DNA from 4 places in the Jeotgalibacillus aurantiacus genome. Region 2 is predicted to be linked to each of the others. Evidence: riboswitches for the same ligand, from Rfam matches in the RefSeq annotation. Region 2 holds a riboswitch; each other region holds the start of a gene.

Region 1 (7,605 bases), on a different contig from region 2:
TCCTGTGACAGATCGGCAAGTAATTCAGTGACCTCAATATGAGTAAATCGCTGATCCAGTCTGATTTGCTCAAAGTCATCCTCCCACCCTGTCAGCCGCTGCTCTTTTCTCCGTTCATCAACCAGCTGATTTTTCATCACCCGGAAGAACCAGGCACGCTGTTTATAAACAGGCAGTTCCTGAAGCATACTTTCATGAGCAAGCGATTTGATCACAGCCTGCTGAATCAGGTCATCTGCTTCCTGTTCATGTCTTGCAATTGACCTGGCAAACCTGCGCAGATTAGTTTCCAATTCCAGATACAACTCACTGGACTCCATCGGCTTCACTCACTTTTTCGTGGTTTCATGTATATAACGTTTCGGCATCGGAAAGTGTTGGACCTTTTTTAAAAATAATTTTCCCCATAGAAAAAAGCTCCCCTCAAAGAGAGAAGCTTTTCACCTTAATCCTCCACCACACCAGGTGTTTTAAATCTCGGGAATTGAATAGCGATCGCAATGATTCCTGACAATGCGATCAGCATTGGATAAATACAGAACGGTACAATCTCCACAGGAGAAATGCCCGCTACACCTGCTACTGCAAGCAGCTGTGCACCGTATGGAATCAGCCCCTGCACAGAGCTTGAGAAAATATCAAGCAGACTCGCAGATCTTCTATTGTCGATACCAAAACGTTCTGAGATCTGTCTTGCAAGCGGACCTGCCGTAATAATTGAGATCGTATTGTTCGCTGTTGCGAAATTCACCGTACTTACGAGGCCGGCAATCCCTGCCTCTCCACCGCGCTTGGAATTGACTCGTTTTGTAACAGACTGAAGCAGAAATTCAATGCCGCCATTCTGTTTGATGAGTTCCACCAGTCCACCAAGTAAAATCGCAATCATCGCAAGCTCAAACATATTAGAGAATCCTGTTCCAATCAGTTCGATCAAGGTCAGCAAACTGAATTCACCAAGTCCTAGACCTACAATTCCAGCAAAAATAATACCGCCAAGCAAAACAAGAATGACGTTTGCTCCTGCAATCGCAAAGATCAGTACGCCTAAATACGGAAGCACCTGCAGGAGATTATAAGGATTCGATTCCTCCAATGAGGCACTTGATCCCGTTGTCATCACAGCGAAAATGATTGCTGTAATGATCGCAGCCGGAAGAACGATTTTAACATTTGCTTTAAACTTATCCTTCATCTTCGTTCCCTGCGTGCGTACTGCTGCAATGGTCGTATCTGAGATAATGGACAGATTATCACCAAACATCGCGCCACTCACAATCGCACCCATCGCCAGCGCAACACCGATATCTGTCTGCTCTGATACACCAAGTCCGATCGGTGCCAGCGCCACAATCGTACCTGTAGAAGTCCCCATAGAAATAGAGATAAAACATCCTATAATAAATAATCCGACGATCAACAGATTCTGCGGTAAAAAGGACAGTCCAAGATTGACCGTCGAATCTACTGCACCAGCACCATCAGCAACGGATGCAAAAGCTCCTGCTAAAAGAAAGATAATGACCATCAAAATAATATTCGGATGACCTCCACCCTTAGACAGCTGCATCACCTTCGTCTGAAAATCAGTTTTGCGATTCATCAGTAAGGCGACCAAAATCGCAATAAATAAAGCAACCAGCACAGGCATTAAATAAAAATCACCCGTGATTACACCTGAACCAATAAATAATAAAATAAATATGCCAAACGGAATCAGAGCAAGCGGATTACTCTGAGGTATTTCCTGATTCGTCATAAGAATGCACCTCCAACCTTTTGTTTTAACAAATCCTATAAACTTCAAACCTGCGGCCAAACAAAAAAGCTTCTCCCATAAGAAAAGGAAGAAGCTTTTAATCAAAAGCAAACCACTTTTCTTATCTCCCAGGCTCATGCCTGCTGGAATTGGCACAGTACTCATCCAAGTCTGCTGCCGAGGCTTCAAAGGGCCAGTCCCTCCACCTCTCTTCATAAGAAGGTCTTGCAGGTATTTAATTTATTGTTGAATGATAAAAGATTTAAAAAAGGATGTCAACGGATCTTGATAACTTCGGAAGATTCATATTATTTCGTCGCTGATTACCTGAGCGGCTGAAACCGTTTCCTTCCATAATACATTTCTAAGGGTAAAAGCAACCATCCCTATAAGCAAGCAAAATAACCCCACAAACATAAAAACCGCACCTGCACCGAATAACCTGACAAGTATCCCACCGATTAATGGGCCAACTACAACACACAAGCTGCATATGGTCTGATTAATACCTGATACTCTCCCAATATTCTCTTTCGAAGTATGCTTATGGATGATATATTGAAATCCCACCGAGTATAAACCCACACCAAGACCAATGATAGCACCGAAAATGATGGGCTGCCATAAAGGGAATCCTGCCTCAAGTAATCCAATTCCTCCAAATCCAATTCCAACGCAGGCAAGACTTCCACCCATGAGCCAACCGTAATCCCGCAGATTTGAAAATCGATTTAACAGCACAATCATGACAACGGCACCCGCTCCGGAAGAGGCAAACAGATAACCGATTAATTCAGGTTGATCAGGTGACAGCTCTCTGAACCATGTAGTGAATTGAATATCAATCATCTGGATTGTAAGTAAACCTAAAAAAGCGAGCATAAAGCTGACCCATAGTGGACGGCTGGTAAAAATGATCAGCCAGCCTTCACGCCATGAAATCCAAAAATCACCTCTATTATTGTGAGCCATAGCATAAGAATCTTTTTCAAACACTGAATATTCTCTTCTCATACTGAATAAAACAAAACACGAAATAATGAGCATTATTGCGTTGATCAAAATACATATTTGCGGTGATACTGCTCCTGCTATCACTCCTCCAATTAACGGTGCTGCAATTTTAGAAAACTGCAGCATGATTCCATTTAAAGAAAAAGCCTGGAAAAGCTGATGCTCTGGCACCACCTCTTTTACCATCCCCTGTTGAGCAGGATAATGAATCAAATTCACCACTGATCTGCACGCAATGATGAGTAGCGCGAGCCATGGACCCGAAACGAAGACCAGCATAAGCGTCAACACCACACTGATAAGATCAGCCAAAAACATCATTTTCAGCTTGTCAGTCCGGTCGGCAAACACTCCTGAGAACTGACCTAATAGCGCTTGCGGCAATGCCATTGCAACGGGAATTAAAGCGATTAAAAAAGGATCTGCCTGCCAGACGAATCCAAATAAAATCATAATCGCGACAGCATCAAAATAATTTCCCATGACAGAAATTGAATAAGACGAAAACATCTTTACAAACAAACGATTGCCCCAAATAGAACGATCTAATTTACCTGCTGACATATAACAATCACCCTGCTTCCTGATTAATATCATCAGTTTAGTGGCTCAATGTCAGAGGATGATCAAATGAACAGATTCAGACGCTGTTTTACCAGACTTACCTTTCGATCCGGCAAATACTCCCGTTTCATTTCGTCTGCATTTGCTTTTAAAAGCATAAATAATTCTTCATCCAATTTAAGTTTATCTAGTAAGAGAAGCGTGATTTCAAAGTAAAAAAAGAGATGAGATGTAAACTTTGTATTTTTCACCACATGATATCCCTGCTCTATATCCTCACGACCTTTTTTAAACGAGCCCCGCTGGAGATGGAGAATTCCAGTGATCACATAAAATATGCCAAGCTCCCTTTGCAAAGGATTATTCTGATAAAACTGTTCCATCTCAATAAATAGTCGATTAAATTCACTCGTTTCTCCACCGCATAGCAATAGAATCAACTTAAAATTCATAAGGGAAGGGTTAAATCCGTGATCAGATTTCAGCAGTTCAGGGTATTTTAACGTCATCGACTTAAACTGTCGATCAGCTTTTTTAAGGTCTTGATCCATTACAAATAAATAAAACAAACCTAATGTCTCAGCTTCAAAATGTGATCTTTCAGAAAACACCTCTTTCTCGAGTCCACGCTGAATATACTGAATGGCTTCACGAAAATTGCCAGTCTGAGTGTGATAAATATGAATCATGTAATACAGTTTTTGATCCATATTGGCATGATCATTGATGAACCAGTCAATATCAGCCTTCATAAAGGCAAAAACAGGCTTATATTCTTCCGGAACCATAAACCCTAAATGCTTTTCCTCAATAAACGTTTGCATGGCTTCTCCATGACCAAATAGATGATATCGCTTAATCAGACCTTCAAGCATCTTATTTATTTCCGGATCCTGATAGGCTGCGTCATCCATTCCAACATCAATTTTCTTCAACACATACCCATGACCTTTTACGGTCTCTATCACAATAAAATCAGACAGCTTCTTCAGTTTCTTCCTCACACGGTAAATATGATCATCCACCGTTCTGTCTGTAGGCGCATCCATCGGCCAAACCGCATCGAGCAGCTGAGACCTCGAAAATACCTGGTCGGCACGTTCATAAAGAAACTGTAAAAGAAAAAATTCTTTTCTTAATAATTGAACTTGAGTGCCTTTATACGATGCAGTATAGTCTGCAAGATTAAAGGTTAGTTGAGACATAAAATCACCTTTTATAACAAGTTTTCTTTTATTATATCGATAATTCTTGATTACGTGGAAATTAAAGGAGATTTCACCCGGATAACAGAATAGTAGCATGAGGAACAGGAAAGGACCAGTCAAATTGAAACATGCTTTAATCGTCATTGATGCCCAGCAGGAGCTGATTGAAGGAAATGAACAGGAAGCTGGCATTGTAAATAAGGAATTATTGATCAAAAATATCAACTTTGTCATTCAAAAGGCGCTTGATGCTGAAAGTAAGATTATTTTTATCTGTGATAAAGATGTAGCCAATGGAGAGGGAGATGGGTTCGAGGTACATCAGGACATTAACATTCCGCAAGGGGCAGTGAAATTCGAAAAATATGCAACGAATTCATTTCACGGGACGCCTTTGCTTGAGTATTTGAAGGAGCAGGAAATTGGCCACCTCGTCATTGCCGGCTGCAAAACGGAGCATTGTATTGATACTGCTGTTCGCACTGCTACCATTAATGGGTTCGATGTCACCTTAGTGGGAGATGCCCATTCTACATCAGATTCAGCTGCCTTATCTGGTGAACAGATTATTGCGCATCATAATTCGACACTCCATGGACACTATAACGTTGAACACTTTTCTCTTGTCCGTCAGTCGTCTGAAGAATTGTTTACTCCGACACACGATGAATATCGTTAACGCGAAAAAAGTTTCCCTGCAAACTGGGAAACTTTTTTAAATATAAATATTCATTCCTGTTGTCAGGGTTCACTGGCCATGTGTTGTACTAAATTCATAAACCTGATATTTCCCAGTGTCTGAAGAAAATTTTAAAACATTTCGATCCTCAGGTATTCCTTCAAAATAAGCACCGATACAGCCCGTTTTGCAACGATGTCCAGACAATAGGATATTTACATTATCATTTCCATGTTTCTTCTCGATTTCATGCATGAAGCTGAAAATCCGTTTTGCAAACAACTCAGGATCTTCTACCCCTTTATACACGTCAGGATCGGGTAACGGCCCTTTCATATGTATATCTTTCACTGGTAATTGATCAGCCTCACCTACATCAATCACATTTAACCTTTCATCTGTGAGTGCCTGTTTCCCTGTCACTATCTCCGCTGTCTGGACTGCTCTTTCCTGTGGTGAAGAATATACGAAATCAAATTTCACATTCTGTAGTTCAGTCTTCAATGAATGTGCTTGTGAAATACCGTTTTCATTTAACGGAAGCCCTGTTCTGCCCTGCATTTTTCGTTGCAAATTTAAATCTGTCTGGCCGTGCCTGATGACATAAATCATAACCCTATCCCCCATTTTTGGTCTTTGTTAACAGAATACTGAAATTTCTTTTTACATATTTTATCATACAATGTGTGCAAGTTAGATGGATGTCTAATGAAAGTCCCGATCCTTGAATTGGAAGTGATGGAATTAAATTTTGAAACGATTGAATGACGGTCAGGAATGAAGGAATTAACAGGGTGTTGTGATGGAAAAAATGAGGCTGCTTGAGGTAGTGAGGGAATTAATTTCTCAAAAGACTGAAATAATTCCCAGAAAGATGGAATAAAATTCTGAAACGATTGAATCTCTCACTCAAGTGATGGAATCCCGCGGAGCAGCCCCACAATCAAACCACACAGCCGCTTCCGCGTGATCCTCCTTCATGAGGTGACCCCTGCACAAATCTAAAAAACCTCCCCACATATACTGTGAGAAGGTCAAATCATCACCTGAACAAATCCACTAAACGATCCCAGAAGCTTTTCTCTTCCTGAACCGCATCCTCTGTCTGCTCTTCATCCGGCTTCTGAATCGCCGCTGTCTTAATGACAAACTGAACGGTTTCCACGTTTTCATTCTGCTCGGATACAAATGAAACCGGCTCGAAATCGGATTTGTCAAACTCTCCGATCAGTTCATTGATTTCGACTTCAATCTGATCCGGCAGGTCACTTGTGGCATCAGCGAGTTCAGCTGTGCCGTCGTTTAGCTGGACAGCGCCGTTTTCAAGCTCTCCTGTTCCCTCATTTACACCGGCTAAGCCGTTGTGCAATTCACCGTATGAGCCCGCAAGCTCTCCAACGCCGCCGGTATATGAAACCAGTCCTGAATGAAACTGATCATAATTCGCAGACAGTGTCTGAAGCCCCTCCTGCAGCTGTTGCAGGGATTCGTCCATGCTGGTTGCAGAAAGGCTTGTTTCAAGCTGATCTGCCATTGTGTTCAGCGTGCTTTGAAGATCAGTGAGTGCCCCTGCACTCGTTTCCAGTGCCGGTGAAATCGCATCAAATGCCTGGCTGACTGCATTATATGTTTCTTTTACAGCCAGCGATGCCTGATAGCTCTGTACCAGCTGATCAACCGTTGCCGGATCCGCTCCACTTTCATAAAGGGCCTGTATGTCAGCCTCTGATACGAAAGCCTCCGGAATCGCTGCTACTGCCTGATCCAGCGCGCCATATGCCTGGCTGTACTGGCCGCTGAGTTCCGTTAAACCACCCTGAACTTCACCAAGACCGCCGGCAATCTGACGTAAGCCGCCTGTCAGTTCTGTAAACTGGCTGAGATTCATATTACCGGATCCCGCTCCGACTGCCTGACTCAGCTGCTGCAGTGCTCCTTTAATGGAATCAGAGCCTTCAACGAGGGATCCTGAATTTGCCTGGAGCTGGTTAATGCCGTCGAGATACTGTGCTGAGCCGTTGTAAAGACTGCCTACACCATCGTTCAACTCAGCTACTCCATCTCTCAGCTCGCCGACCCCGCGGTTGACCTCTGATGTGGCATCCGCAAGCGGCATCACTTCTTCCTTCAGGTTTTCTGTATCCGGTGCTTCGATCGCCATATTGGATGGTACAGCTGCGATCTGAATGGAATCCATTTCAAGATCTGTTACGTCTGCGTTGACGGTAAAAGATTCCTCGGATTCAGGTAGCACAGTAAAGGTTACCTGTCTGTCCTTACCTGCATTGGCAATCGTGCCATCCGGTGCCTGAATGTTTTTATACCGCTCAGAGTCAAAGGTCATCGTGATCTGAAGCAGGTAATTGTTAAAGAATACTTCC
Region 2 (7,605 bases):
ACTCCTGAGCCTTCTCCCTGATTCCCCGGCCGGCTGTGACGGTAAAAAATCCTACATAATCCATCTCGCCGCTTTCTTTTGAGCGGAGATAATCAGCAAGACATAAATATGGCGCTCTAGGCTGTCTTGGGAAAGTAAAACGTTCAATCTCGTGTCCCTCTTCTGGATGATAAATAATCACATCATCACCCTCACTCTGGGCAGGAAAGAACTGATACACAGCAGCCGGTGTAATCAATCCTTCTTTTTTCACTTCCTGAATCAGCTGATCAACGGTTTCTTTTACCTTGATGGTTTTTTCATCTCCTTCAGCTAAAAGGCGTGATACTTTACCTTTGACGCCGAGATGATGTCCGATCAGCATTTGCATATTGATATAAGCCTCAACATGTGAAACAGAGTACGAGCTGATCACATGACGCTGCACATCATTCGGCACAAAAACAGGGGCAGGGGCAACAGCCGGCTTTTCGAGTACACCGACATTGCTTTCACGTTTAGGGGCAGGAGCTGCTGATGCAATGGCTCCCTTTTTCGCCTCCCGCTCTTCTACAAGCTTGGCACGCTCCAATTCGTCCTGAAGCTGGTTCGCAAGGCTCAAACCGTTCATCGCATCCTTTGCATATAAAACAAGACCGTCATAGTTTTGTGAAATTTTTGTATCCACAAATTTACGCGAGAGTGCCGCTCCGCCAACCAGAATTGGAATCTCCATGCCTTCCTGCTTCATATCTCCTGCCGTAATGACCATCTGCTGGGCTGATTTAACGAGCAGACCTGACAGACCGACAATGTCCGGCTTTTCACGACGGATGGCTTCGATCAGCTCCGGCGGGGTTACTTTAATGCCAAGGTCAACCACTTCAAAACCGTTGTTACTTAAAATAATTTCTACAAGGTTTTTACCGATGTCGTGTACGTCCCCTTTTACCGTAGCGAGGAGTACCTTACCTTTAGAGGAAGAATCATCAGACGCTTCCATGTGCGGTTCAAGATAAGCAACAGCTGCTTTCATGACTTCAGCACTCTGTAACACCTCAGCTACAATCAGCTGATTGTCATTAAACAAGCGTCCAACCTCTTTCATGCCTGTCATCAAAGGGCCGTTAATGATGGATAGCGGCTCATCGTACTCAGTGAGCGCCTGCTCCAGATCCGGCAGCAAACCTTCTTTTGTACCTTCTACGACATAATAGGCAAGCCTCTCCGCAAGCGGCATATCCGGAAGTCCTGAAGCCGTTTCTTTCTTTTTACCACGGTAAAAGGCGGTAAATTCAGCGAGTGATTCATCAGTCGTATTGAATAACAGTTCTTCAGCCATTTTGACCTCAGCGGGATCAATAGAAGCGAAACGCTCCAGTTTCTCTGTATTGACAATCGCATAATCCAGACCTGCAAGTGTACAGTGGTACAGATACACGGCATTCAGCACCTCTCGGCCAACCGGAGGTAGACCAAAGGATACGTTACTGATGCCGAGCACGGTTTGCACCTGCGGGAAGGCCTCTTTTATGTGACGGATTCCTTCCACTGTTGCATTGGCTGAACCAATATACTGTTCATCCCCTGTTCCAACCGGGAAAACGAGCGGGTCAAAAATGATATCAGTCGGGTGAACACCGTAATCCTTTGTCAGAATGTCGTATGAACGCTTAGCGATTTCAAGCTTGCGTTCCGCTGATACACCCATTCCTTTTTCATCAATTGTTCCGACAACAAGTGCAGCACCATATTTTTTCGCAAGTGGTACAACTGCATCAAAACGTTCAAGCCCATCCTCTAAATTAATCGAGTTAATTATCGATTTACCTTGAGAATACCGAAGTGCTTTTTCAATTACCTTTTCGTCTGTAGAATCAATGACTAAAGGTACCTTCACTTTTTTGACAACCTCCTGCATGAAGGCTTCCATATCTTCTTCTTCATCGCGATCCGGGTCGGCCAGACAGATATCGATGACGTGTGCGCCTTTTTTCACCTGGGCACGGGCGATTTCCGATGCTTCCTCTATTTTCTTTTCCGCAATGAGGCGTTTGAACTTTCTTGAGCCAATGACATTTGTCCGTTCTCCGATCATCAGTGGTCTCATGGATGGATCATCATAGACAAGCGGCTCGATTCCTGACACGGTGTGATGCTTTTCAGGTCTCTGCTTACGCGGTTCATAATCCTTCATGACGTCCGCAATCGCTTTAATATGTGCAGGTGTCGTCCCGCAACAGCCGCCGACAATATTCAGCCAGCCCTTTTCAGCAAATCCTTTCAGCTTTCGTGCAAGCGTTTCAGGTGTTTCATGATATACACCCTCCTCATCCGGCAGTCCGGCATTTGGATAACAGCTGACATAAGACTGATTGATTTCAGATAACGAGCGGATATGGTCCTGCATAAATTCCGGTCCGGTCGCACAATTCAGTCCGACAGATACCGGGTTCATATGCTCAACACTGATATAAAAAGAATCAATCGTCTGTCCGGCAAGTGTTGTCCCCATCGGTTCAATGGTTCCGGAAATCATCAGTGGTAATTCTTTTCCGGTTTCTTCAAATGCCTGCTGAATACCGAGGTAAGCACTTTTTACGTTTAACAGGTCCTGACTTGTCTCGATCAGTAAAAGATCTGCGCCTCCATCAATCAGTCCGCGTGCCTGCTCTGCATACGACGCCTGAAGGTTTTCAAACGTTGTTCCACCGGTAACACTTAATGTTTTTGTTGTTGGACCCATTGCACCTGCTACAAAACGGGGACGTTCTTCAGTCGACCATTTATCTGCGGATTTCCGGGCTAATTCAGCACCAAGACGGCTCAATTCATAGGCGTCAGCCTGGATGTCATATTCTTCAAGCACGACGCTCATACTTCCGAAAGTATTCGTTTCAACAATATCCGCACCTGCTTCAAAATAAGCGTCGTGAATGTTTTCAATAACATCAGGACGGGTTCTGTTCAGGTTTTCATTACACCCTTCCAGTGCTTCTCCTCCAAAATCCTCCGCAGTCAGATTCGCTTCCTGAAGCATCGTTCCCATTGCACCGTCCATAATGAGAATGCGTTTTTCAAGCTGTTTAGTGAAGTTTGTTCGTGACATACTGATTCCCCCCGGCGCGTTTTGCTGCCTGTTCATTGGCATATCTCGTTAATTCAGCCGTCATTTCATATCGCATAAACGGCGTGATTAAATAAATTCCGTTAAATAAATCAAGCGCTGTGTCAATCAGAGATTTCGTCATCGCAATCCCTTCGCGGTGCGATTTTTCACGATCTCCTGATACAGCAGCCATCCGTTCCCTGACCTGATCCGTCAATTTAATCCCAGGTACTTCATTATGCAGGAAGTCTGCATTTTTGCTGCTTGTTAAAGGCATCAGCCCGATATACACAGGTTTTCCAAGATCCTTTACGGCTTCCGATGTTTCAATCAGCTTCTCTTCCGAAAAGACCGGCTGACTCATAAAGTAGTCTGCTCCAGCATCAATTTTCTTTTCCAGACGTTGTACAGCACGTTCCACACTCCGGACATTCGGATTAAAGGCGGCACCGATTGTAAAGGATGCTTTTTCACCGAGATCCTTACCGGACATCGACATTCCCTTATTCAGCTGGGCAATCATTTCAATCAGTTCAAATGATGACACATCATAGACAGAAGCGGCCCCCGGAAAATCACCTACCTTTGTCGGATCACCCGTAACGGCCAGAATATCATGTAACCCGAGTGTATGAAGTCCCATAAGGTGAGATTGAAGGCCAATCAGATTACGGTCACGGCACGTTAAATGGACAAGTGGCCGGACACCCTGCTGCTTGATCAGATAGCCGAGTGATTCGTTGGACACCCGAGGGCTTGCCAGTGAATTATCCGCAAGTGTCACCGCATCTGCACCGGCCTCACTCAGTGCTTTCGCTCCTTCCATAAATGAATCTGTGGACAGCTTCTTTGGAGGATCAAGCTCTACGATCACGGACTTTCTCCGGTTAACGATTTCCGTTAATGGTTCAGGCAGCTCTTTTGCCCGGTCTCTCACGATGATTGGTTCAATCGGCTGTGTAATCACTTTCTCACTGACAGGCTCTAATCCACTTAACGCCTCACTGAAGGAGCGGATATGCTCAGGTGTCGTACCACAGCACCCGCCTAATAAACGTACCCCCTGCTCCCTGAAAGATGGGGCAATCTCCTTAAAATAGGCAGCATTATTACTGTATTGAAGTGCACCATCTGTATAAGATGGCAGGCTTGCATTCGGATAACATGATAAATAAGCTCGCTCAGGCAGCGGAACCTGCTCAAGTGATTTCAACATGTGAAAAGGCCCCTGTCTGCAGTTCAATCCGACTACATCAGCTCCTGCCTGTTCGAGACGCAGCAGTGCTTCCGCCACTGACGTTCCATTTTGCATGACGCCAGGCTCCTGAACCGAGATCTGGGTAATAAGCGGAAGATCCGTTTCTTTACGGGCAATTTCAAGCACGGCTGACAGTTCCTCAAGGTCGTAATACGTTTCAAATAACAGCCCGTCCACTCCTTCTAAAAGCAAACAGTAAAGCTGTTCTCTGAAGGTTCGCTTAATTTCATTCAGTTCAATGGACTGAGGACGAAAGCTGCGAATCCCTCCTGAAGTCCCGAGAACAAATGTATCTTTACCTGCAGCCTTTTTGGCATTTCTGACCGCTGCAGTATTGATTTCCCTTACCTGTTCCTCAAGTCCGTATCGCTCAAGCTTGTGGTAGTTTGCGCCGTACGTATTCGTCTGAATAATGTCCGCGCCCGCTTCAATATAAGCACGATGGATTTTCTGGATATGCTCAGCCTGCGAAAGATTTAATTCCTCATAGCACTGATCCGTTCCATACGAATACAGGAGGGTTCCCATTGCACCGTCACCGATCAGGATGCGATTTTTCATTTCGTCTAATAAAGTCATGTTACTTCCCCTTCCGTATTCGTGGATCTTATCAAGGTTGTCTATACAAAAAGGCCTTCTTATCGCTTGAATAAGAAGACCTGTGTTAGAAAACGGAACAACTCTCCTTATCTTCCCCGTAAAAATACGGGATGGATTTAGCACCTTTTCACTTGTGTGATGGTTGCTGAGGTTTCGCAGGGCCTTGTCCCTCCACCTCTCTTGATAAGAATCCACACTATTTAGTTAATTATGATAACTCTACTAGACTAAAGCCCCTTCTGTCAACAGCAGAACCGCGATTAAACAGACTGTTCAGCAAATTGTAATGGTTGATGCATTAATCCAGTGAAGTAATGCCTGGCAGTCTCCATTCAATTTCCTCTTCGCCAAAAGTACCGAACAGCTTAAAGGCTGTAGTAGCAGATGCCTCAAATTGAAGTGATCCTTCAACTGTTTCACCGGCAGGCACTGTCCATTCAACCGGATCACCATAGGCAGATTTTTCCTCATCAGCCAGATCTGTTAAACGGAACTGATCACCTGTAATCACAGCTTCTTCCTCACCATTGTTCGTAATACTGAAACTGACTTCATAAACACGATTTGTTTCGTCGATTTGCTCTGTCACACCTGCACTGACAGCTGTCATCGTCAGATCACCCGTCTGAACCTCATCCTCTACAACATATAAAGCCGGCTCTGACGTTTCTTCAGGCGCTTCCGTTTCTTCTGTTGTCTCTTGTGCTGATTCAGCGTTACCAGCTGATTCGTCTGTTTCCTCTGAACATGCTGCAAGCATAAGTGATGCAGCAAGCGCAGATACTAACCAAAATTTCTTCATAATTGAACACCCTCCTAGATATGTAAAAATGACACTTCCTCATTATTATTCGCAATGCGAAATAAATCAACCATTTTCCTGTAAAAGGAAATAAGATTAAATCTTCTCTATCTTCGCAATGTTTTTATTATTTGTTACGATAGTGTTAGTAAATAAGGAGGGGAATTTACTTGTGTGGACGATTTTCTTTAACCGAAGCGCTTGAGGATTTAAAGGAATATTACCAATTCAATATGCGGGATGACTTTGATGTCTACCCACACATTAACCTTGCACCCAGCAATCAGGTAGCCGCTATTGTCAGTGTTGAAGGGAAGCGATACCCCGCTTATTTTCGCTGGGGGCTCATTCCGCCTTTTGCTAAAGATGAAAAAATCGGATACAAAACCTTTAACGCCCGGGCAGAAACCGTTTCTGAAAAGCCGAGCTTCCGCAGAGCCTTCCGATCTAAACGGTGCTTAATTCCCGCGAGCTCCTTTTACGAATGGAAGAAAACAGAGGAAGGGAACAAACAGCCTTATGAAATAAAACTTGTCAGCGGGGATCCATTAACGTTTGCTGGACTTTGGGAATCATGGCGAAACGAACAGAATGACCTGATCAGAAGCTGCACCATTATTACAACTGAGCCGAATAGCGCAATGAGCCAAATTCACGACCGCATGCCTGTCATTCTTTCACCTGACCAATTCGACCGATGGCTGAACCATGATGGAGATGTGGAAGAGTTAAACTATTTATTGAGTCCTTTTACAGGAGAGCTGAAAATCAGCAAAATTTCAGGAGAACGGTTTAAACGAAAATAAAAAGCTGAAAGACGCACATTGCGTTTTTCAGCTTTTTCGTTATGACATTCACTTGCTGAAAATAAACCATTACCCAGCAAGTACATCTGCTTTCGGATACTTAATTTTACGATAATCCGGTTTAGCGATTGAAAAGAATAAGGTTAACGGACCAACTTTTCCGATAAACATCACCAGCATTATTACATATTTACCCATATCTGATAAGTCAGGTGTAAGCCCCATTGATAATCCAACCGTTCCAAAGGCAGAAACCGTTTCAAATACAATCGGCAGGAAACCGGCACCATCCTCTGTATGCGTCATAATACTCAACGCTGCAATGATAAATAATACACTGCTCATGGCAATAGCAAGCGATTTAAAAATAATTTCCTGACGAATTTCGCGATCAAACATATGAATCTCTGTATTTCGTCTGAAGAACGCGACAGTAGCGAGCAAAATCACGATAAATGTCGTGAGCTTGATCCCGCCACCAGTTGATGCACTGCCTGCTCCTATAAACATAAGGATAATGATAAAAAGCAGGCTTGAATCATCCATAGAAGCAATATCAATAGAATTAAAGCCTGCGGTTCTCGGACTGACCGCCTGAAAATAAGCTGCCCATATTTTCTCATCCAGTGTCAGCCCACCAAGTGTGGCCGGGTTAGCAAATTCATTAAAGAATAAATAGATCATGGCAAAAATGTTGATGATCAGTGTACCTGATACCATCAGCTTGGTGTGAAGGCTCCATCTGCGAATGGATGTCGAACGGAACAAATCTACCAGGACAGTGAATCCGATTCCACCTAAAATAAATAATGCAGAAATCACAAGGTTAACCATAGGATTTCCCACATAGGACATCAGACTATCACTCAACAGCCCAAATCCTGCGTTATTAAAGGCTGATACCGCATGGAAAAGACTAAAGAATAATCCATCTTTCCATCCCATTTCAGGCACCCATACAGTAGATAAAAGCATGACCGCAAATAATTCTATTAATATTGAATAGATCATCAGCTGAATAGCAAGGCGGATAATACCACCTACAGCATTT
Region 3 (7,605 bases), on a different contig from region 2:
GATCGGCTTTTAAAGACGGAGCGGACAAAATGGTAAATGGTGACTCTGTCGGGCTGCTCCAGCTCTCATCTTTTTTCGGGCGGATAAAGAGCTGATGGGCAAACAGGTTATGCCACGCGCGCTCATTTACGACACGGATTGGTAATCTTGAATCAAGATCGGCACCGGCAAACCCTTCAAATACGAAGAGCTCTTCTTTTTCTGACAGATGTGCAAGAACCTTTTCATATAGACGCTCGAAAGATTCCTGTGAAATTGGCTGGTTGACATTGCCCCAGTCAATCTGATCACGTACAGACGGCTCATCAACGATGAATTTATCTTTAGGTGAGCGGCCGGTATATGTACCTGTTTCGGCACGGACTGCTCCGGTTGAGGTTAATGTTCCTTCTTCACGCATAAGGACTTTTTCAGTCAGCTGAGGAACAGATAAGTTTTTATGAACATTGTTCCCTGCAAGAAGTTCCTGAAGGTCTGATGAATTCCGGATTGTTGTCATTGCATTCCCACCCTTTTTTAAAAATGGTTATCCCTTTGTTCGAAATTAGTATAACACATTAACTTAAATAGTCTATACTAATTAATCGAATTTACAGGATTGTCACAGAAAAAGTTCCTGGTTGCTTAAGTAAAAATACTTCACCTATTAAACATAACATTTTCCAGCCCTGAATTGAAAGCCCTTACATTATAATGAAATAAAGAAGAAATCTGTTCGTATTTTCTGACATTTATCGTGACTCTGTTTCTGAAAAAGTAAGTGTTGACATCACCCGGCTGTTTCCGTATGATTGTTCTTTGAACGGATACTCTTATCCCGAGCTGGTGGAGGGACAGGCCCTATGAAACCCAGCAACCTGCTCTGCAAAAAAGCGAACAGCTTTTGCGGTAAAACCATCACTTGAGCGAAGGTGCTAACCTGTAGCAAGACGAACTTGTCTTGAACGATAAGAGTGAAAGGCGATCTGACGAATGAACCTTTCCTCACAAACATGGGGAGAGGTTTCTTTTATTTTGGCCGATACTTGGAAGATCATAAAAGGTTAACGTTCGATCTCTAAGGGTAATGAGTACCGTCGACTATATACGCTTCACAAGGAGGAGACTTTCATGTCAACAAAACGTCATCTTTTTACATCCGAGTCCGTAACGGAGGGACATCCGGATAAAATTTGTGACCAGATTTCTGATTCAATTCTTGATGCCATTTTAAAGGATGATCCGAATGCCCGCGTGGCTTGTGAAACATCTGTAACGACGGGTCTTGTACTCGTAGCCGGAGAAATTTCAACATCTACTTATGTTGATATCCCGAAAATCGTGCGCGAAACGATTCGTGAAATCGGCTATACACGTGCAAAATACGGCTTTGACGCTGAAACATGTGCAGTACTGACATCAATCGATGAGCAGTCAGCTGACATTGCAGCAGGTGTTGACCGTGCCCTTGAAGATCGTGAAAGCAATATGACTGACGCTGAAATTGAATCAATCGGAGCGGGTGACCAGGGGCTGATGTTCGGCTTTGCCTGCAACGAAACAGAAGAGCTTATGCCTCTTCCAATCTCACTTGCACATAAACTATCCCGACGCCTGACAGAAGTACGTAAAGAAGACGTTCTTCCTTACCTTCGTCCGGACGGTAAAACACAGGTAACGGTTGAGTATGATGAAAATAACCAGCCTGTACGCATCGATACAATCGTTATTTCAACTCAGCACCACCCTGAAGTAAGCCTGGACCGTATCCAGCGCAATCTGAAGGAGCATGTCATCAAGCCGGTTGTGCCTGCACACCTGATCGATGACAATACAAAGTATTTCATCAACCCGACTGGCCGCTTCGTAATCGGAGGACCTCAGGGAGATGCAGGTCTTACAGGACGTAAGATCATCGTTGACACATACGGCGGTTATGCACGTCACGGCGGTGGCGCATTCTCTGGTAAGGATGCAACAAAGGTTGACCGCTCAGGTGCTTATGCAGCCCGTTACGTAGCGAAAAACATCGTAGCAGCAGGCCTTGCTGACAAATGTGAAGTACAGCTTGCCTACGCAATTGGCGTAGCACAGCCTGTATCTATTTCAATCGACACATTCGGAACAGGAACAGCAGATGAAGAAAAGCTGATCGAAGTCGTTCGCAACAACTTCGACCTTCGCCCGGCCGGCATCATCAAAATGCTTGACCTGCGCCGTCCAATCTACAAGCAGACAGCAGCATACGGACACTTCGGACGTAATGATCTTGACCTTCCATGGGAAAGAACAGACAAAGCTGACGTGCTTAAAGCGGAAGTAAACGCGTAATCATTTGTAAATAATGAACCGGGACCTGACTTGTGCAGGTTCCGGTTTTTTAGTTTTATGCGTCTTTGTGTGGGGATGGAGGAATTGTACTGTTTCAGAGATTAATTAAATCGATCTAAAATTTATTTTAATCGTTTCAAATTTTTATTGTTATGTTCACCTTGTAAATGACTTTATTTGTCATGTTCCGATTGTGATTTGTATCGTTCTGCGGACCGAATTGTACTGTTCTAACAAATAAATGTATCGAATATTCCCGTTTTCATCTCAAAGGTCCGGGACCGGTTTTCCCATCACTTATTTCAATCAATAAGATTGTAGAAAACAGCTCAAAGGGCTGGGGGCATCCGTAGACTCCTACTGCAGAGAAGCGACAGGTGAGACAGCGTAGCGCAAAGCGCTAGCTGGCTCACCGCGCGGCCTTAGAAAAGCGGAGGCGACTCGTCCAGCCCCGACAAGCATAAGACGAAAATGAAACGAGGGTTGCTCTTTACCCTCGTTCATTTTTGACTTATGACCTCGAGGGGCTAGTCGCCGCAGCTAGACAAAAGAAAGCGAAGGATGCTCCCAGTCCGGTTTATACAAACATACTCCTATACTTTTCACAACATCAACCCACTCTCCGAATAAACGTTCGCATTCCATCCCCAACAATGATAAAATAAAACAATCCGCAGCACTCCCCAAACAAATCCCCTCAAAAACAACTTAGGAGGAATTCCCTTGTACACAGTCATCCTTGCTGAAAAACCATCACAGGCAAAAAGCTACGCGGATGCTTTTTCATCCGCTAAAAAAAGCAATGGCTATTATGAAATCTCCGATCCGCTTTTTCCGGGTGGTGCCGCCATTACCTGGGGATTCGGACATCTCGTATCATTGGAGGAGCCACATGCCTACAAAAAAGAATGGAAGCGCTGGCGGCTTGATCTGCTGCCGATTATTCCGGATGAATTCAAATTTACAGTCCCATACGCAAAACGGGCTCAATTTAACATCATAAAAGGCCTTTTAAGAAAAGCGAATCAGATTATCGTGGCAACAGACAGTGACCGTGAAGGGGAAAATATTGCCCGCTCTATTATTGAACAGGCTAATATGATGCATAAACCGACGAAACGTTTATGGATTAATTCGCTTGAAAAAGACGTGATCCGTCGAGGATTTCAGGAGCTCCGGGATGGGGAGGATTATCTGTCTCTGTATGACGAAGCGCAAACGAGACAGCTGAGTGACTGGCTTGTCGGTATGAATATGTCGAGGCTGTATACGTTGCTGCTTCAGGAAAAAGGAATTGACGGACCATTCAGCGTTGGCCGCGTTCAGACACCAACGCTTTATATGATCTGGCAGCGGCAGCATGAGATCGAAAACTTTAAGCCTGAGCCGTTTTTCCAGCTGCTCGCTGATCATCAGGCAAAAGAAATCAACTTTCAGACGAAACATAAAGAATCGTTTAAAACGTCAGAAGATGCTGCACAGATCCTTTCAAAACATCAAATTGAAGAAGGAAAAACGCTCTTCGGTAACGTTTCTAAAGCAGAAAAGAAGCAGAAGAAAATGCAGGCACCAAGTCTGCACAGTCTCTCAACTCTGCAGGCGAAGCTGAACAGGAGATTTAAGTACAGTCCTTCAAATGTATTAAAAACGGTTCAGGATCTGTATGAGAAAAAACTCGTGTCTTATCCAAGAACCGACTGTCCGTTTATTACAAGGAATGAATTTAACTATTTGGCGGCACAGGTTGAAAAAATGAAAGAATCAGTAGGCGCTTCATTTGATGTAAAGCATTCACGCCCAAGGCCAAAATATGTTCAGGATCAGAAAGTACAGGAGCACTATGCCATCATCCCGACGAGAAAGCTGCTGACAAAAGACCGTCTTGAAAAACTGAAGCCGATGGAGCGGAATGTTTACGAGGAAATCGTTAACAGCACACTGGCAATGTTTCATGAGGATTATCACTATGAGGAAACCGTCATCGAAGTGGATATAAACGGACTTCCATTTATCGCAAAAGGAACTGTGGAAAAAATTCGCGGATGGAAAGAGCTGTTTAATGAGACAAATAAAAAGGACGCGATCCTGCCAAATGTAACGGTGGGGGATACGCTGCCGAGTAAGGTAACCGTGAAAGAGGACGTGACCAAGCCGCCAAAGCCCTATACAGAAGGTCAGCTGATCTTAATGATGAAAACAGCGGGTAAACTGCTGGAAGACGAACAGGATCAGGCTGTGTTAAAGGAAGTGGAAGGGATTGGTACGGAAGCAACCCGCGCGTCCATTATTGATACGCTGAAAAAACAGAAGTATATTACGATTGCGAAAAACATCGTAAGTGTGACGGATAAGGGAGTCACACTTTGCAAAGTCATTGAAGGAACGCTTTTGAGCAGCCCGGAGATGACCGCGAAATGGGAGGCTTATCTGAAAAAAATAGGAAGACGGCAGGGGAGTCAGGAAGCTTTTCTGAAAAATATCGGATCATTTATTGATCATATGATGCAGACAGCTCCAGAGAAAATGGGCGCGATTCCAAAAGGTCAAGGCGGCACAGGGACCAAGAAAAGATCCTCATCTCTCGCTGAATGTCCAGCGTGTAAAAAAGGTAAAATGGTAGATAAAGGCGGATTCTACGGCTGTAATGAATACAAAAACGGCTGCCGTCAGACACTGCCGAAAATATTATTATCAAAAAAACTGTCAGATGCGCAAATTAAAGCCCTCTGTGAAAAAGGGCAGACTGCTCTATTAAAGGGCTTTAAAAGTAAAAATGGGAAAACATTCAGTGCAAGGCTCGTGCTGAGGGACGGTAAGATTGAAATGGATTTTAAATGATAAAAAACCGGCAGATGCCGGTTTTTATGCTTAATTTGAATGGTGCTTGTTCATATAATCAACTTCAGCTTTTTTATATAGCTGAGCTTTTTCAGCATATTCTCTGCTGATCCGCTCCATATCAAGCCGGTCTTCATCGGTCACTTCCCGGATCACTTTTGCGGGTCTGCCGAAAGCCATCATGCCGGCAGGAATTTTTTTGCCTGGCGGTACGAGGCTGCCTGCACCTATAAAGGCGCCTTCTCCAATCTCCGCTCCATCAAGAATGACAGATGCCATCCCGATTAATGCTTTTTTTCTGATGATACAGCTATGTAGTGTAACCTGGTGACCAACTGTTACGTCATCTTCAATGATCAGTGGATGATCCGGACTTTGATGAAGCACAGACAAATCCTGTATATTGACCTTTTCTCCAATGATGGTTGGAGAAACATCTCCCCGGATCACACTGCCCGGCCAGACGCTTGAATGTGCCCCGATTGTCACATCTCCGGAAACCATTGCAGAGTCTGATATGTAGACGCTTTCGTGTAGCTTTGGGTGGTGAGTTTTGTAGGGGATGATCATGTTATCGCTCCTTTAATCAGTCTTTATTATGTTATAGTTTAGTGTATCACAGTCACGATTTAAAACTGAAAATATAGGCTTTTACACAGTAAACAGAGTCAGAAAGAGAGGAATCCGGTCATGTGGAAATGGGAAACGGAACATGCAGCTCATGGCGTGATCGTGATCATTCATGGAGAATTTGAACATCACGTACGTTACGGCTGGCTGATAGAAATGTGGAGGTCGAAAGGTTATCATGTCGTTATGGGAGATCTGCCCGGACAGGGAATGGTGAAGCGCACAGAAAGAGGTCACATTGATTCATTTAAAGAATATGAAGCGGCAGTGAATGAATGGATTGAAGCGGCTTACCTGTTTGATTTACCTGTTTTTTTACTCGGCCATGGTCTGGGTGGTTTAATCGCGGTCCGGATGCTACAGAAGGTGAACAAGGAAATAGCAGGTCTGATTCTCTCTAATCCAAGCTTCGCCTATAAATACACTCCATCTAAAACAACCCAGCTTTTATCAGGAAGCTTAAATAAATTGTCTCCGGAACATCGTTTTTCTTTTGGATTTCCAATTACAGATGCTACGCGAAATGAAGAAATAATTGAACTGGATATTGAGGATCCGATCTACATCTCCAGAGTGTCCGTCAGGTGGTATCGGGAGGTTCTTCAGGCAATGAAGAATGTTACAATGGATGGTAAGGTGTTTCCGGATATTCCGGTGTTGTTGATGCAGAGCGGTGACAACAGACTGGTGGATAGTGCACCGGCAAGAAAGTGGCTTCTTCAGCTGCCATTGACAGAGATGCAGGTAAAGGAATGGCCACAGTGCTATCACGAACTATTTAACGAACCGGAAAGAGAAGAAGTATTTCATTATGCGGAGTCGTTCGCACGTAACAGACTCCGGTCGATTGGCTATGATGTATAAAAAGAGGTGATCAGGATGGCAATACCGAATGAACCGCTTTTTTTAATGAATCAGGTATATCGAAAAGTATTTCCGATTGTTCACAGGGAATTGGCTTACTGGAAAGAGAAAGCTGTTCTTATTGACAACGAAGAGCTTAGAAAACAGGCGCTCGACAGCCTTCATGATAAAACCTTTCACTGTGAAGGTGGAGGGATCATGGGGCTTTTGGCGCTGCATGGAAAACGTGATGCCATGGAGTTTATTGTGGCGTATCAGACGATTAGTGATTACCTTGATAATCTTTGTGATCGCAGTACCTCACTCGATCCTGAAGATTTTGCCTGTCTTCATCGTGCCATGGAGGATGCATTAACGGTCGGTGCGGTGCCTGGTAATTACTATGAATGCAGAGAGGATCAGGAGCCCGGTTACTTAACATCACTCGTCCTGCGCTGTCAGGAGGTATTGTCAAGGATACCTAATTATCCACTTATCAAAGATGAACTTCTCCATCTATCCCGCCTGTATTGTGATCTGCAAATACATAAGCACGTCCGGGAAAATGAACGGGAACAAAGGCTTCAGCAGTGGTTCAACGATCACCGTAAAGACTTTCCAGGAATGGAATGGTATGAGTTTTCAGCATGTACCGGATCCACGCTCGGTATTTTCTGTCTCGTAGCTTATTCACTGAGACCAGATTTTAAAAAAGAACATGCCAAAATGATTCAGGAAGGCTATTTTCCGTATATTCAAGGGCTGCATATCCTGCTCGATTATTTTATTGATCAGGAAGAGGACCGTGCAGAAGGGGATTTGAACTTCTGTTTTTATTATCCGGATCACGATGCTCTTTTTAACAGACTTCAGCATTTTGTAAAACAAGCGGATCTGCACACCGGTAAACTTCCTCACAGCCGTTTTCATAAGCTGATCAACCGTGGACTTCTCGGTGTATATCTTTCAGATGAAAAAGTCCAT
Region 4 (7,605 bases), on a different contig from region 2:
AACACAGCAAAAGGGCTTTCGATGCTGTTGTCTTCTTTGTCGAGCTTTTTCTTTATGAAGTGGTTTGTGTTCAGACGATAAAAAGCGGAGCAATTTGCTCCGCTTTTTGCATGGTTTTTATATGGGGATTATAAGAAAAACCGTGCCAGGCTATGCTCCTCTCACGACCGAAGAATGAGCCCGGGGTCTTCTTGTGATTAGATTGTTTCATTTAGAATGTATCGAAAAACAGCTCTGTGAAAAATGGCTGGCTGTCTTCGTTGAAGTCAACTCCGATGCCAAGGTAGGCGTAATCGGATTTCAGGATATTCTCACGGTGTCCAAGGGAATTCATCAGACCTTCGTGGGCAAAAACGCTGCTGTACTGCCCGTAAGCAAGGTTTTCACCAGCTATGGCATAGTCGATTCCATCCTCATCCATCCGGTCAAATGGTGACTGGCCTTCCAGGTTATCATGGGAAAAGAAATTATTTTCCGCCATGTCTGTACTGTGCTTTTTAGCGGTACCGCTGATGGCTTCGTCCCACTCCAGCACAGACTGGCCATGTACGACGCGTGCCGCATTGGTCAGATCAAACAGCTGATATTTAAAGCCCTCTTCAAGCTCAGCTGAAGGTTCAGCATATAGCGTTTCTCGCTGATCCTCGAGACGGTCGTTAATGATTTGGATAGCTGTTACAGTCTGTTCTTCGTGTAAATCATAAAATACGGTGATATACGCCCCATTGAAAGCGAACATATCATATTCTCCGTCCGTTTGAAGCTGATAGCGGACCATTCCTTTTTGTAAATAAGTCAGTGGTTCGCCAAGCTCGGCACGAACCTCTTCACGGGTGCTTCCCATTTGTAAAGGGAGGGAAGAGGAAATCAGGTCCTGATTCGTGAACAAGCCATTCACTTCTCCATTTTCATTATAGGAAGCCATAAAGAAGTTTTGATAATTTTCGTGATACGTGTGCCACTCCACACCAAATTCATTCATTGACATCCGGTCAGCCTGTCCTGCTTTCTCCACTACTGAACTCTCGGAATCACCAAGCTGAACATTATGCACGGAAAAAATTTCGTTCGTCGGCACCTCTAAATCCGGTTTTGCAATCGCAGCCGTTTCATTTTCAGTCGATATTTCAGGTGCATTTTGTACGACCTCATTGATATCGATAATAAAAGAAGTAACAGATTCAAGCATTGAATTCCATGAATCCTCTATAGCGCTGCCGTTCACAGCAGACACAACACTGCCTGAAATCCGGTCCATAAACGACAGATTCACCGACTCAGGTACAGCTTCTTCCCAGAACGGCTTTGTGAGAAATAGGCCAAGGACGATGACAATCAACAGCAGTAATTTTCTCAAGGCACTTCCCCCTAACTCTCATTATTTTAACGTATGACAAGGGGATCGAGAAAGGAAAACGGTGATCAAAAGGTGTCCGTTCATTTAAGCGATATGACTTATAATACCCATAAACCATCTCCGCACAAACCCGCGACACCATATTGCCCATCAAAAAACCGCACCCGGGAAGGATGCGGTGATCTGTTCTTATTTCGCTTCTTCAAACTCAGGATCGTGAAACGGGTGGGCTACCCAGCCTTCTTTTTCAATAAAGAGACGAACAGCCACAACCTCGCGCTCATCTGTCAAAGTAAAGAAGTGTGGCGTGTTAACCGGAACTGAAATCACATCTCCCGGCGTCAGGTTCACATCAAAGTAACCTTTTTCCTCGCTCTTAATAATGAAGATTCCGGATCCGGCAGTGATGGCACGCACTTCATCTTCTGTATGTGTATGAACCTGTTCAAACTTCTTAAGCAGATCATCAAGGCCCGGTGTCTGTTCATTTAGTGCAATGACATCCCAGTTATGATAGCCGCGACGCTCAGCAAGAGATCGGATTTCTTCATCAAATACTGATAGAACGGTTTCTTTATCTTCGTCATTTAATCCTGTTTCGTTTTGCAGTGCAGAAGGGAGCTTTGATGGATCCCATTTCTCGTAAAGCACACCTTGCTCTGCTAAAAATGCTTGTACCTGCTCTTCACCTTTAATAACTTCCTGAGTATCTCTGATTGTGATTGTTGCCATGTGATATTCCTCCTTGAGTGTGTAGTCGTAAGGCTAAATGTGTCTCAAATAGAAATTCGAACGCTTCAAGATGTTTTTTGGCTTCAAAGGCATTACGCCCCCAGGCTGTGATGCCATGGTTTCGGATCAGAATGCCATAGATGCCTTCCTCGATCCTGCCGGCAAGCTGCTCAGCCAGATCAGGGATGTGGGCCGGATTTTCAATGATCGGAATGCGAAGTATTGCGTCTTCATCCCAAAGGTTAAATGCTTTGATCAGCTCCTGCCCCTGAAAGGTGATCTCTCCCTGTTTGGCATAAAGTTCTGAGATTACATTGTTACTGACGGTATGAACGTGAAGCGAGCATCCGGCATCTGTCAGCTCATATACTTTCTGGTGCAGCAGTGTTTCAGCGGAAGGCTTTAAATGAGTATCATGAACCGGACGGCTATTTGCATCTACTAACAGAAAATCTTCGTCAGTCCTTTTGTATTTATCTTTTCCGCTTGCTGTCACAAGAAACTGAAGAGGGGAATCTGAGACTTTAATAGACAGATTACCGCTCGTTCCGGGGAACCAGCCGCGCGCGCCAAGCGTGTCCTTTACATCCGCCAGTTCATTCCAGCGTGTCGTCACATCACTCATCGCTGCACCACCTCCTGTTGCTGTTCGAGATACTGAATGATCTCATTAAAATCTTCAAATCTTTGATAAGGAAGGTTTAATTCCCGGCATTTTTCTTCCAGATATTCACCGCAGACAAAAACGAGATCCGCCAATTTAGCGGCTTCAAGGTCCGTGACAGAATCGCCAATCACGATTTTCTGTACATCATCCCCGGCGAGCCTTCGAATGATACTCGGTTTACAGCAGCCACAATCGTTAGAGCACTGGCTGTCACATGTGTGAGGCCAGGTAATCCGGATCGTGTCGTCTGAAAAGTCACTGTCGTTACAATACAGCTGGTCATCAAGCTGAAACGGTGCAAGCATCGGTTTCACAAAGAAATCAATGCCGCCGCTGACAATGTTTAAAGGGACATTTTCCTTTCTTGTATAGGCGACAAATTCCCCGAAGCCATCGCGAATTTCAGCTGTTTCGACAACGTATTGGATAATGTCTTCTTTCAGTGATGAGGGAAGCATGGCAAACATATTTCCCACTCCTTCCCGGATCGTTATTTCCCGGGAAAGAATCTGGTCTTTAATCGGCTCCCAGCCAGGAGGATTAAAGTGACGCATGATGGAAATAATGTTGTCTGATTTTGTAATCGTCCCATCAAAGTCGCAAAAAATCATTTTGGACATGCCTTTACCCCCAAAGTGCCAGTGCTTTTTCAAGCTCCGGAGATTTAGAGGCAGCTGTTTGAAGGCTGCCACCTGCAACGACTTCATCAATCGCATCACGGAAGGCTTTCGCTCCGGCAGCTGCTCCGTCCGGATGACCGTGAATACCGCCGCCTGCATTGATAATCGAATCTGTGCCAAAGTCCTCGATCAGCTGAGGAACAAGTCCGGGGTGAATGCCGGCAGATGGAACAGGGAATGCCCGTTTCAGTCTGCTGTCAGAGCGAAGTGCATCTCTGATCGCCAGTGTTTCACTTTTTTCCATAGCCACACTGCCGTATGGAGAAGGGAACAGGACAAAATCAGCTCCGGCAAGTCTCAACAGCTTACCTAACAGTACCTGGTTTGAAATACCGTAAAGGGGTGAAGCCGTCAATGCACCGGACACAGCAGGGTGCGCCATGATCGGCACATGAATGTCCGGGTCTTCAGCGAGACTTTGCAGGGTATCAAGACCGTAAGCAAAAACGTTAAATAGTAACGCATTCGCTCCCAGTTCAACCGCACGCTTCGCTTTGTCTTTTAAATCAAACGTTCTTCCGGAAAGATTGACTGCATACAGTGTACGGTGTCCGGAACGCTCATATTCTTGGTTTAGTACCTGCACGCCAAGTTCCACCCGTTTTTCAAATGGTGTAAGTGGATTGTCAAACAGAATTTCATCATCCTTCACAAGATCCACACCACCGGCAGCCTGCGCGCGAAGCTGTTCAGTAAAAAGATCAGTGCCGCGTCCGATCATACCTTTGAAAATGCTCATCAGGAGCGGACGGTCGTGAACATTTAATGTTTGTCTGATGGTCTCAATGCCAAACTGTGGTCCAGGGAACTGTTTTTCAAGCTCTGTGTCCAGCTCAATATCAATCAGCTTCACTTCCCCGTCCAGGGACAGCTTTCCGAAAATCGTTGTTAAAATCGCCGGAATATCAGAGCTGAAATTTGCAGCCGGATACGCAATTTTGATCAGGCCTGCTTTTCGTTGTCCTAAATGAGAAGCTGATTCCAGTGCGGGAACCTCCTGAACAGAAAGCACCTCACCCTTATGTTTCTTTAACTGCTCCTGATCCACAGCCGGAAGGTCGGTCCATGATCCAACCGTCAAGCCGAGGGCAATCGACTCTGCCTTTTTCTCTAAGTTGCCTTTCGCATCGTGTACAAGGTATGTAGCCGTAATCTGAGACATGATAAGCATCCTTTCAGTGATAAAATCAGTATTTTGAGAGCGGTGGGGACTGAACAATACAATGATAAGTTGGAACGATACAAATATGATTCGGATCAGTACAAAAAGGGTGAGGAACAGTACAAAAATGAAGGTGTGAAGTCGTATCAGTACAAAAAAATCTTCATTCGATTGAATTAAGCAGTGAAACAGTACAATAAAAAGCTGATTCGATACAATAACTCACTCAAACAGTACAAATCCCTTCGGCACTGTTCACCCACCTGACTAAGCAAGATCCAGCTGACTTCGTTCACCCACCTGTTTAAGACAAATCCATATACGCGTTCATTCACCCATCACAATATGAATAAACAAAAAGTCCGCTCCAAAAGAGGAAGCGGACATTTACAGTAAACGTTCTTCCTCTTATCCTTCAGCCATTGCTGTGAGAATTAGCACCTTGAATCAGCGGTTAAGCTGAAACAGGTTGCCGGGTTTCATCGGGCTCGTCCCTCCACCTGCTCTTTATAAGAGTTCATACGTATTCAGTTGGAATTAAATTCATGTTTCGAATTATCGCAAAAAAAATTGTGCAGGTCAATAACTTTTCAGAAAAAATTTTTTATTTAAAAAATGCGTTGACAAAATGGAATCCTATTCCGTAAACTTGCAATTATGAATTTCAAATGAACCAGAAAACACCAACTGAATACCTTCTCTTATCGAGAGTTGGCTGAGGGAATTGGCCCTGTGAAGCCCGGCAACCGGCCCTGTTTACCATTTTGGTAACAGGGACACGGTGCTACATCCAACAGACATTTTTTGTCTGAGAGATAAGAGGTCGAATCCGATTTATTCTGCCTCTTTCTATCATGGAAAGAGGCTTTTTTATTGTTAATCCACCAGGAAAGGAGCAGCCGGATGGGAAAAGCAGAGCGTTTAAAAAAAGCAAAGCCGCCCGTACAAAAAGACACATATGGAGGCCGCCTGCCACCGGGGCAGACCCTGACGGAAAAGTTTCCGATTCTTCATGAGGGTGAGGTGCCGGAATACGATCTCAAGCTTTGGGATTTCCGCCTTTTTGGAAATGGTATAAAAGAGAAACGCTTTACATATGACGAATTATTAAACCTTCCTCAGACGACGATTGTCAAAGATATTCACTGTGTAACGAGGTGGTCGAAGTTTGATAATGCGTTTACGGGTGTGACGATTCGCGAGCTGTTGAAAGACGTTGAGATTCCAGAAAACGTACGCCACGTGATGATTTACGGCGACTATGATTATGAGACGAATTTGCCGATTGAGGATTTACTGAAGGAGGACATTCTCCTTGCACACTCTTATGACGGTAAGCCTTTAACGCCAAAGCACGGTTATCCTTTCCGTCTGATCGTTCCACATTTGTATTTCTGGAAGAGTGTGAAGTGGATCAGAGGCATTGAGTTTCTGACAGAGGATCGCCCCGGCTTTTGGGAGCGTAATGGTTTTCATAATTATGGAGATGTATTTGAAGAAGAGCGTTTTTCCGGAGAGGATTTAGATATTCCGGAGGATGAATGGCATAAAAAAGAATTTGATTAAAGGAGAGAATCGCATCATGACAGTACTGCAGGAAAAAACGTATCAGCCATTTACAGAGGAATCAGTCCTCGTTTACTTAGAGCAAAAAGGATTCATTAAAGATCGCAAGGAAGCTGACTGCAAAGAGGTCGGTGATGGAAATTTAAATTATGTGTTTATCGTTCGTGACAACACGACAGATCGATCCATTGTGGTGAAGCAGGCATTGCCATATGCAAAAGTGGTAGGGGAAAGCTGGCCGCTGTCACTGGACCGTGCGCGGATTGAGCGGCAGGCACTGCAGGAGGCGGCAAAGCATGTCCCTCATCTTGTGCCTGAAGTGTACGACTATGATGACACGTTTGCGATTACGGTCATGGAGGATCTGTCTGATTATGTGATTTTGCGGAAAGGCCTGATTGAAGGGAACCGTTATGTGAATCTTGCGGAGCACATTGGACGGTATCTTGCAGAGACGCTTTTCCATTCTTCGGACGAGGCACTTGGGCCGGTTGAGAAGAAGAAGCTGGCGCGTCAATTTGTGAATCCTGATCTGTGTGATATTACAGAAAAGCTCGTATTCACGGATCCTTACTTCAACGCTGAATCCAATTCATACGCTGAAACTCTTGAGGAGACGGTAAATGAGCTTTGGCAGGACGATGCTCTGCTTTTTGAAGTCGCAAAATTGAAAAAACAATTCCTGACGGAGGGTGAGGCACTGCTGCATGGTGATCTCCATACGGGCAGTGTATTTGTCACAAGTGGCGAAACGAAAGTCATTGATCCGGAATTCGCTTTTTTTGGACCTGCCGGGTTTGATGCCGGCGCATTTTTGGCCAATCTTACGCTGAACTTTATTGCCCAGCAGGAGCGTTCTTCAGAGGGAGATCGTCAGGAAATCAGTGCTTATCTGCTTGAGGCAATCGAACAAACGTGGGCAGTGTTTGAGCAGCGCTACCGTGAGCTGCTGAAAGAGCATGCAGTGGAAGAACGCTACAAGTCAGATGAATATGCTGATTACATTGTGAAGAAAATCTGGCAGGATACGCTTGGCTTCGCAGGCTGTAAAACGATTCGCCGCATTATAGGTCTTGCTCATGTAGAGGACATTGACGGGATTGAGGATGATGAGTCGAGACTTCGTGCTCAAAAACGCGCGATCGAGACCGGCCGTCACTTGATTTTTAACCGTCAGCAGTGGCAATCTCCATCAGACTGGACTGCTTACTTAAAGGAGCTGGTGCAGCCATGACAGTCAAGCAGGATTTTATTAAACCGGTCATCTGGGAAGGTGAATCAATCAAGCTGTTGAATCAGCAAAAGCTTCCTGGAAGTGTGGAATATATTTTTTTAACGACAGCAGAAGATGTATGGGATGCCATCGTTGAGCTGAAGGTACGCGGAGCTCCGGCGATTGGCATTACAGCTGCTTATGGTCTTGCGCTATGGGCGAAAAATA

Evidence for each region. A riboswitch is a leader RNA that binds a small molecule or an ion and turns the genes downstream of it on or off. The one in region 2 is predicted to bind S-adenosylmethionine.
Region 1: linked by a shared signal. The riboswitch ahead of H7968_RS15875 (Na+/H+ antiporter NhaC family protein) and the one ahead of H7968_RS14985 (bifunctional homocysteine S-methyltransferase/methylenetetrahydrofolate reductase) in region 2 are both predicted to bind S-adenosylmethionine.
Region 3: linked by a shared signal. The riboswitch ahead of metK (methionine adenosyltransferase) and the one ahead of H7968_RS14985 (bifunctional homocysteine S-methyltransferase/methylenetetrahydrofolate reductase) in region 2 are both predicted to bind S-adenosylmethionine.
Region 4: linked by a shared signal. The riboswitch ahead of H7968_RS02735 (2,3-diketo-5-methylthiopentyl-1-phosphate enolase) and the one ahead of H7968_RS14985 (bifunctional homocysteine S-methyltransferase/methylenetetrahydrofolate reductase) in region 2 are both predicted to bind S-adenosylmethionine.

The regions. Positions count from the first base shown of each region.
Region 1 covers NZ_JACNMS010000006.1:81,648-89,252, reverse strand. The annotation lists gene H7968_RS15880 (RNA polymerase sigma factor) at 1-305, opposite strand, end outside; gene H7968_RS15875 (Na+/H+ antiporter NhaC family protein) at 446-1,759, opposite strand; SAM riboswitch class I at 1,878-1,980, opposite strand; gene H7968_RS15870 (MFS transporter) at 2,063-3,337, opposite strand; gene H7968_RS15865 (winged helix-turn-helix domain-containing protein) at 3,400-4,542, opposite strand; gene H7968_RS15860 (isochorismatase family protein) at 4,667-5,224, shown strand; gene H7968_RS15855 (histidine phosphatase family protein) at 5,294-5,836, opposite strand; gene H7968_RS15850 (YhgE/Pip domain-containing protein) at 6,267-7,605, opposite strand, start outside.
Region 2 covers NZ_JACNMS010000005.1:94,252-101,856, reverse strand. The annotation lists gene metH (methionine synthase) at 1-3,088, opposite strand, end outside; gene H7968_RS14985 (bifunctional homocysteine S-methyltransferase/methylenetetrahydrofolate reductase) at 3,066-4,925, opposite strand; SAM riboswitch class I at 5,030-5,136, opposite strand; gene H7968_RS14980 (DUF4352 domain-containing protein) at 5,245-5,748, opposite strand; gene H7968_RS14975 (SOS response-associated peptidase) at 5,919-6,554, shown strand; gene H7968_RS14970 (TrkH family potassium uptake protein) at 6,624-7,605, opposite strand, start outside.
Region 3 covers NZ_JACNMS010000004.1:18,592-26,196, forward strand. The annotation lists gene pckA (phosphoenolpyruvate carboxykinase (ATP)) at 1-499, opposite strand, end outside; SAM riboswitch class I at 810-954, shown strand; gene metK (methionine adenosyltransferase) at 1,111-2,310, shown strand; gene H7968_RS13010 (type IA DNA topoisomerase) at 3,034-5,148, shown strand; gene H7968_RS13015 (gamma carbonic anhydrase) at 5,179-5,718, opposite strand; gene H7968_RS13020 (alpha/beta fold hydrolase) at 5,839-6,642, shown strand; gene H7968_RS13025 (tetraprenyl-beta-curcumene synthase family protein) at 6,658-7,605, shown strand, end outside.
Region 4 covers NZ_JACNMS010000001.1:578,900-586,504, reverse strand. The annotation lists gene H7968_RS02760 (GtrA family protein) at 1-81, shown strand, start outside; gene H7968_RS02755 (CAP domain-containing protein) at 212-1,357, opposite strand; gene H7968_RS02750 (1,2-dihydroxy-3-keto-5-methylthiopentene dioxygenase) at 1,547-2,089, opposite strand; gene H7968_RS02745 (methylthioribulose 1-phosphate dehydratase) at 2,049-2,714, opposite strand; gene H7968_RS02740 (2-hydroxy-3-keto-5-methylthiopentenyl-1-phosphate phosphatase) at 2,711-3,376, opposite strand; gene H7968_RS02735 (2,3-diketo-5-methylthiopentyl-1-phosphate enolase) at 3,381-4,598, opposite strand; SAM riboswitch class I at 5,004-5,114, opposite strand; SAM riboswitch class I at 5,297-5,420, shown strand; gene H7968_RS02730 (sulfite oxidase-like oxidoreductase) at 5,502-6,164, shown strand; gene mtnK (S-methyl-5-thioribose kinase) at 6,181-7,398, shown strand; gene mtnA (S-methyl-5-thioribose-1-phosphate isomerase) at 7,395-7,605, shown strand, end outside.